2 regions of the Caproicibacterium sp. XB2 genome follow, and region 1 is predicted to be linked to the other one. Evidence: predicted binding sites of a transcription regulator. Region 1 holds the regulator's gene; the other holds the start of a gene.
What was found. The regulator HrcA, encoded in region 1, represses chaperone genes, less so after heat shock. The targets are predictions, from matches to a motif close to TGTTAGCACTCNNNNNNNNNGAGTGCTAACA.
Positions count from the first base shown of each region.

Region 2: ACIHKT_RS06420 (Hsp20/alpha crystallin family protein) is a predicted target of HrcA. The motif match lies at 1,821-1,851, and genes of this name have one in related genera.

Region 1 is NZ_CP173227.1:127,186-131,408, forward strand. It holds gene lepA (translation elongation factor 4) at 1-22, opposite strand, end outside; gene hemW (radical SAM family heme chaperone HemW) at 137-1,258, shown strand; gene hrcA (heat-inducible transcriptional repressor HrcA) at 1,423-2,448, shown strand; gene grpE (nucleotide exchange factor GrpE) at 2,485-3,144, shown strand; gene dnaK (molecular chaperone DnaK) at 3,244-4,223, shown strand, end outside.
Region 2 is NZ_CP173227.1:1,274,310-1,278,532, forward strand. It holds gene rbsD (D-ribose pyranase) at 1-305, shown strand, start outside; gene ACIHKT_RS06415 (glycerophosphodiester phosphodiesterase) at 367-1,134, opposite strand; gene ACIHKT_RS06420 (Hsp20/alpha crystallin family protein) at 1,260-1,670, opposite strand; gene ACIHKT_RS06425 (nitroreductase family protein) at 1,961-2,536, opposite strand; gene ACIHKT_RS06430 (NAD(P)/FAD-dependent oxidoreductase) at 2,582-4,072, opposite strand; gene ACIHKT_RS06435 (aldo/keto reductase) at 4,102-4,223, opposite strand, start outside.

The DNA of each region.
Region 1 (4,223 bases):
TACGTTCACGCGGAATACGCAAGGCAACTCCCCCTTTCCCGGGAAACTCGGCCGCTGGTGCAGCCTGTTTTGAATCCTCTTTATAATGTAGTATTATAACATAAAGCACTGCTTTGCAAAAGAGGAGGAACACACCATGCAACCTGTTGGTCTGTATATTCATGTGCCGTTTTGCAGCGGAAAATGTCCGTACTGCGACTTTTTTTCCCTGCGAGGGGACGACCGCACGATGAATTTATATACGAATCGTATTATTGAAGAAATAAAAAAATACAAGTTGGAATATCCGGACATGACAGCGGACACTCTTTATTTTGGCGGCGGTACACCGAGCCTGCTGGGGGCGGAGCGGCTGTGCCGTATTTTGATGGCGGCTCGACAGGCTTTCGGGTTGGAAAATGCGGAAATCACGCTGGAAGCGAATCCGGACGGCGAGCTGCAGCCGCTGTTTGAGCAGGTACATGCTGCCGGAGTAAATCGTGTATCGCTGGGCTTACAGAGCGCGGATGAACGGGAACTGCGGCTGCTGGGCAGACAGCATACGGCGCAGGATGCGGCACGGGCCGTAGAAGACGCACACCGGGCGGGCATTGCGAATGTTTCGCTGGACCTGATGCTGGCGGTGCCGGGACAGACGGCAGAAACCCTGCAAAAAAGCGTGCAGTTTTGTTTGCAGGCAGGCGTGACGCACCTATCCATGTACCTTCTGCGGATAGAGCCGCACACAGCTTACTGGCAGCGGCGGGAGCAGATGGACCTGCCGGACGATGACAAGGCCGCGGAACTGTATGAAAAAGCATGCAGTCTAGCGGAGAAAGGCGGCCTGCGGCAGTATGAAATCAGCAACTTTGCGCGGCCCGGACAAGAGAGCCGCCACAACCTAAAATATTGGGACCTTGCACCATACCTGGGGCTTGGTCCGGCGGCACATTCCTATTTCGGCGGAAAACGCTTTTACTGGCCACGCTCACTGCGGGGCTTTTTGGCAGGGGAGGCACCGCTGCCGGAAGAAGATGCAGAAATACCGGCGGGCTCGTTTGCGGAATACGCCATGCTGCGCCTGCGGCTGACGGCTGGCCTGCGGGAAGCTGACTGTCGGAAGCGCTTTGGGCATGGTATTCCGGATGCCATGCGGCGGACAGCACAGCGATATGTGCCGGCCGGCCTGACACAGGTATCACCGGAGAGCCTGCGGCTGACACGGCGGGGATTTCTGGTTTCAAATCCGCTGCTGGCGGATTTGTTGGAGGAACTGTGAACGGTAAAAACCGCGCCCCAAATGGGCGCTTTTTTTATGAAAGTCTACAAATTCATAATGTATTTACAATTAACCTATTGACACAGGGGCAAAGTAATGATACATTAAGTAATGCAGTTAGCACTCATAAGCATAGAGTGCTAACTACAAAAGAGGGTGAGGATATGGAATTGACACCGCGCAAGCAGAAAATCCTGTCGGCAATTATTGAGCTGTATATGGTTTCGGGCGAACCGGTGGGCAGCAAGGTCCTGTGTGACAATTTGGACTTTTCCGTGTCCAGCGCAACAGTGCGCAACGAGATGAGTGACTTGGCGGCGATGGGCCTGTTGGACCAGCCGCACACCTCCGCCGGGCGGGTGCCCAGCGAGCAGGGATATCGGCTGTACCTGGATGAGCTGATGAAGCCGGCCAGTGTTACACCGGAAGAACGCCACTTTATTGATGCGCTGCTGCTGCCCAGTGCCTACGACCCGGAAAAACTGCTGGACGGCGTGGCCCGCACGTTGGCGGGCATCAGCCACATGGCAGCGATTACAACTACACCGAGCGGCAGTGCCGCGGCAGTGGCCGGCATTCAGTTCGTACAGACCAGCCGTCATACGGCCATGCTGATTTTGATGACGACTTCCGGCACGATGCACAGCCGTGTGTTCCACTGCGGCTTTGAGCTTTCGCCGGAAATTCTGCGTGTGTTTTTCCGTGTGTTTAATGAAAGCCTTGCCGGACGGCCGGTGCGCAGCATTACACCAGCGTATATCCAGACAATGGGTGCGTCCATGGGCGATACGGCGCTGCTGATGAGCAGTGCGCTGATGGCCCTGCAGGATGCGGCCAGGGAAGCAATGGGCAGTGACGTGCGCATGGACGGCCAGACAAACCTGCTGTTTTTTCCGGAACTGGGTGCGGATGACCTGCGGCGCATGATGCGCTATCTGTCGCAGCCGCAGCAAGTATATGGTTTGCTGCGCAGGTCCGGTTCCCGTGTGTATTTGGGAAATGAGAGCGGCGTGTCCGCACTGCGCGGAACCGGGCTGATTGTGGCGCATTATGCGGTGCACCAACAGGATGCCGGTGCAATCGCCGTGCTGGGGCCGATGCGCATGGATTACCCGAAACTGATTGGCAGCATTGATTATGTTGCCCGCAGTGTTGGCCGTATGCTGACAGAGCTGATAGACTGGCAGTAAAAGGAAGACAATTCCCAGAAATTTTGGATTGCATAGATGAAGGGGGTAGATGGGACTTTGAGTACCGAAGAAAAAAAGGAAACACAAGGCGCCGAAGAAAACGAGCCACAGCAGAAAACAGCGCCGGAAACCGAACAGCCCCAGAAAGAGGAACCGAAGCCGTCTGAGCCCGCTGAGGACCAGAAAGACAAACCGGCTGGAAAGGCCAGCAAAAAAGAAAACAAGGAACTGAAAGAAAAGCTGGAAAAACTGCAGAATGACTTGGCTGCTTTCAAAATGGAAGCGGACCAGCAGAAAGACCGGCTGATGCGCACCGCGGCCGAGTATGACAACTACCGCAAACGCACAGAGCGCGAGAAAAACGCACTGTATGCCAGCGCTACAGCGGACACCGTAAAGGAGTTCCTGCCGGTGGCTGACAATCTGGAGCGTGCGCTGGGACAGGCCGAGTGTTCCACAGAGGATCTGCGCAAAGGCATTGAAATGGTGCAGAAACAAATGCTTTCCACCCTTGAAAAACTCGGTGTAGAGCCGATGGGCAAGGCAGGGGAAAAATTTGATGCACAGCTGCACAACGCGGTTTCCCATACGGAGGACGACACTCTTGGCGAAAATGTGATTGCGGAAGTTTACCAGCAGGGCTATATGCTGGGGGACAAAGTGGTCCGCCACGCGATGGTCAAAGTCGCGAACTAGTTCCAGAGACCGGTGAAAGCCGGAAGATATACATTTTATCATCATTAAAAAAATATTTTACCGAATCCCGTAAGTGTGGTTAAACTGGAGGTATTCATTATGAGTAAGACCATTGGTATTGACTTAGGCACGACCAACTCCTGCGTTGCTGTTATTGAAGGCGGTAAGCCGGTTGTTATCCCCAATGCTGAGGGTGCCCGCACAACCCCTTCCATTGTTGCTTTTAAAAAAGACGGCGAGCGCATTGTCGGCCAGGCCGCAAAGCGGCAGGCCATTGCAAACCCGGACCGCACCGTAAGTTCCATTAAGCGTGAGATGGGCTCTGACTATAAAGTAACCATTGATGACAAGCAGTACACTCCGCAGGAAATCAGCGCGATGATTCTGCAGAAGCTGAAGGCGGATGCAGAAGCTTATTTGGGTTCTTCGGTCAGCAATGCAGTTATCACCGTACCGGCATACTTTACGGATTCTCAGCGCCAGGCAACCAAGGATGCCGGCAAGATTGCAGGCCTGGATGTTAAGCGTATTATCAACGAACCGACGGCCGCGGCTTTGTCCTATGGCATTGACAAGGGCGACGAACAGAAGATTATGGTGTATGACCTTGGCGGCGGCACCTTCGATGTTTCCATTATTGAAATGGGCGATGGTGTGCAGGAGGTTTTGGCTACCGCAGGCAATAACCGTCTGGGCGGCGATGACTTTGATAAGCGCATCATGGACTGGATGATTGGCGAGTTCAAGAAGGAAAACGGTATTGACCTTTCCAATGACAAGATGGCTATTCAGCGCCTGAAAGAAGCGGCAGAAAAGGCAAAGATTGAACTTTCCGGCATGACCAGCACACAGATTAACCTGCCATTCATCACGGCCGATGCAACTGGCCCGAAACATTTGGATATGACATTGTCGCGCGCAAAGTTCGACGAACTGACCGCAGACCTGGTCGAAAAGACCATGGGCCCGGTGCAGCAGGCGATGAAAGATGCCGGCCTGTCCTTCGGTGACCTGAACAAGGTCCTGCTGGTCGGCGGTTCTTCCCGTGTTCCTGCTGTACAGGAAGCTGTTAAGAAGGC
Region 2 (4,223 bases), 850 kb from region 1:
TGCCCATTCCGGAAGGCATAAATGTCATCGACCTGTCGCTGGTGCGCGGCGTTCCCTCTTTTCTGGACACTTTAAAAGCCGTTTCCGGAGAACTGGTTGTGGAATCCTACATACTGGCGGAAGAAATGAAAAATATCAGCCCTCGGCTGCACGACGAAACCTGCTCCGTTTTGCAGGGGCTGCCGCACAAATACGTTCCGCATGAGGAGCTGAAACAGCTGCTGCGCCGCGCAAAAGCGGTTGTTCGCACGGGAGAAACTACTTCTTTTGCCAATGTCATTCTTGTCTGCGGCGTCAATTTCTAAAATACAACACAAAAAATCTCAGCGGATTTTACACAACTGCTGAGATTTTTTATTTCCGTATTTACTTTGAATAGGCATGTGAGGCGGCCATGGGAACCGTATCTATACGCAAATGCAGTGCCTGTTCCGGACAGTTTGTGATAACCGCATCGACCTGCTGCCGAAACAACTCCTCCATCACCGCCGGTTCATCCGCCGTCCATGGGCGCACCGCCAAACCGCGGGTATGGCACTGCGACACCAAAGCCGTATCCCGCAGCAAACTGTCTTTGGGGTGAATGGCATCTGCCACCAGCCGTGCGGCCAGCTTCCAGACGCGTGCAAGCGGCACTTTATAAAGCAACGCTGTTTTGCTCTGTGGGGAACGGCGCTTCAGCTCCCGCAGAAGAAACGGATTAAAAGAGGAATAGAAGACGCGTCCGCTCATACCGGCAGATTCCTCCAGTGCAAGCACTTTTGGGATAACCGCATAGCCGTCGCGGCTGCGTCGATTTTCTTTCAGCTCCACATTCACCAACAAATGGGTAGGCTCCAGCAGACGGTATACTTCCGCCAGTGTCGGAATGCGTACACCACCATATCCCTGCCGCCCCGCGGAAGCGTCCAGTGCGCGCAGCTGTTCCAGCGTCATTCGGTTCACCCTGCCTTGCCCGTTGGTTGTACGGTCCACAGTATCGTCGTGAATGACCACCAAGCGGCCATCGGTGGTCAAGTGTACATCCAGCTCCACGCCGTCCACGTGAAGAGCAGCGGCCTTTTCAAACGCTGGCAAAGTATTCTCCGGTGCCGCAAAGGAAGCACCTCGGTGTGCAAAAATCTGTACTGCCAAATTTGTCCCTCCTTATCCGTTTCATTTTATTATAACACGAATTGGTAAAAAAGACCGCCGCTAAGGGCTGTTGTTACCCTCGGCGGCGGAGTCTTTTATCTATCTGTCATGGCTGAAAAACAGGTTTATTCAATGGTGATTTCGGTCGGCAGCGGCTTTGCCGCTTCTTTCTTCGGCATGGTCAGTGTCAAGACGCCGTTCTCAAAGCGTGCGGAAATTTTATCTGCCTGTACGTCAGAAACATCGAACGAACGGCCCATACTGGTCACACGGCGCTCACGGCGCACATACTGGCCCTCGTTGTTTTTCTGTTCATTTTCTTCTTTGTGCTGTGCGGTCAGTGTCATGCAGTTATCCTTGACGTTGACCTTGATTTCGTCCTTGCGGAAACCAGGCAGTTCCGCTTCCAGAACATACTGGCTACCCTCGTCACGGATATCCGTGCGGCACGGCAGGACGCTGTTTGCGTGGACGCCAAAGAAGTCGTCATCGAAAGGACGGAAGAACTGCTGCTCGAAAGGAATTAAGTCAAACATGATGAAAACCTCCAGTTTTTGCTCTGTCTGCCCGGTCTGGCGGGCGACACAAGTGATTTTGTTTTGTCTTTTGGGTCTTTCCCTTTGACAACTTCTATAATACGCAGAAACTGTGAAGTTTTTTTCTCTATTTTATGAACCGATTGTAAATATTAGCAGTCATCATTTACGAGTGCTAATATTTTGCGACTTTTCTGCGGGTCTGCCGGACCGAATTGAAAAAGGCATAAAACAAGCCGGACATACATTCTGCGGTATGTCCGGTTTGTTTTTAAGTCTTCTTTGTAAAGTCAGTTGATAATGAGGTCCTCTAAGCGGCGCTTCGGGACGTAATGCACGTCGTTTTCATCCCGATAATAATTGGTGTCATCGTTCTTGACTTCGGTAAGAATAATCGTTTCGTCCGGCTTGCCAATGGCAACAACCAGCATAGGAACCAAATTGGGTTTGAGGTCCAGTGCTTTGGCAACTTCTGCGGGGCTGAAGTTGCCAATCATACAGCCGCCCAGTCCCTTTTCCACAGCCACCAGCAGCATAGTCTGCGCAACGATTCCGACATCCCGCTGATACCGCTGCAGAGAACTGTCAACATTTGTATCCTGACAAATGATAATAAATGCCGGCGGGCAGTGACCGGGATGTGGCAGCTGTATGGGCTGCAGTGCGCGTGCCCAGTGCGTCAGCGGCTGAATCTTTGCCGTCTGCTCTGGTGTACAGGCAAGATAATAGCGCAGCGGCTGACGGTTGACACTGGAAGGAGTCAGCCGGGCGCAGTCTACCAGCTGCAGCAGCTCGTCCCGAGAAACACGGCGGCTCTGGTCATAGCCGCGGTAGCTTCTGCTTTTTTCAACCAAATCTCGAATCATGGTGCTTCCTCCTGTCTATTTGGATAGATTATCTTAAATGGATTCTCATGGTATATGTTCGTCCCGACAAATGCGCTGTACGGTAAATTTGCCCTGCAGCAGCGCTGTATGCATACCGGCTGTTGGTCCAAGCCACTGGCCCGTCAGCAGCAGGTGAGAAAGTCCCGGCAGGCGGCCGGTCAGCGGTGCTGGACGTGCCTGTGCAGTTGGAATAAATGCCGTACAGGAGCCGTGAAAATTGTGGAACCGCCGGGCATAGTCTGCCGGTGTATGGCAGCCGAGGAACTGTACCAGCCCCTGCATTTGCGGAAAATGTTTTTCCAGCGCCTGCCGTGTACTGTCTGCCAGCAGGCGGATTTCTTCCCGATAAGCCGCCTGCTGGCCAGCCAGTGCCTCCCAACGGCGGAATGCCTGCCGTCCCGCAATGGGGAAATCAACCGCCAGTTCTGCCCGGCCGTTGAATACAAAAGTCGGGTCATTGCTGAACTGTGTCACCCTCAGGCGGCTGATGCCGTCCCCCTCCGCCGGAATGACATCGGTTGGAAACGACAGCGTCCGTTCTATCGGCAGGGACTCCTCCGGCGCGGAAAAGAATAGGCGCACCAGGGAGCAGGTTGTATATTTTTCCGGCATGCAGTATCGGTCCTGCAGCTTTTTCTCCATACCGTACCGGTCCTGCAGCAGGACACGGCAGGCATAGGCCGGGTCACACGCCGCAATCACCCAATGCGTCAGCATATGTTCTCCGCCTGCCAGCACAATGCCGCGTGCCGCGCCGTTGGCCGCAATGATTTTTTTCACGGGGTCTTTACAGCGCAGCTGTCCGCCCTCTGCCAAATAGCGTTTCGCCATACGGTGTACAATACCCGCGGAGCCTCCCACCGGCACGGCCAAATCGCCGCTGAGAAAACGAGAATAGGAAAAGACCAGCTGTGCCAATGTACTGCCCGGCGGCAGCACTTCCCGAAAAGCACAGCGCAGTGCCGGATGATGAAACTGCTGCGCGTAGTCCTGCAGAGAAACTGTCCGCAGCCGCAGCAGCAGACGGCCGCTTTCAGTGCCGGCCGCACCAGCCAATGCTTTCAAAGGTGAAAGCAGATCCGGCGGGCACTCCGTTGCCGGGCGGAATGCCCCTGCCTTTTCGACCGCCGTACAAAACCGCTTCAGCTGTTCCCTGTCCTCCGGACTGCATGCCGCTGTGCTTTCCAGAAATTCATTGATGTCCCCGCAAAAGTTCACGGTGGCACCGGCCTCTTCCGCCGTGAAAAAGCTGTCCGGTGTAACAGGCAAAGTATCCTGCAAACCGCCGGTTTCCTGCCAGCAGCGGTACAGCGGCGTATCTTCCCGCACACCGTTCAAAAAACGCAGTGTCGGTTCCAGCGATACACCGGCGGTACGCAGCGGTGCACACACGCCGCCAATCTGTGGTAGCGCCTCATAAATCGTTGTACGAAATCCGTGCTTCTGGGCATAAATGCCCGTGGAAAGGCCCGCGATTCCGCCACCGATAATTGCGATTCGCTTTTGTCCCTGCAAGAGAGCTTCTCCCCTCTCTCCATATACGGTCAGTCGTTCAGAATTTTTTCAATGGTGGCACAGATTTCCTTCATCTTTGCCGGAATATCAATATGCTGCGGGCAATGCTGCGCACAGTTCCCACAGCCGATGCAGGCGGAAGCACGCTGTT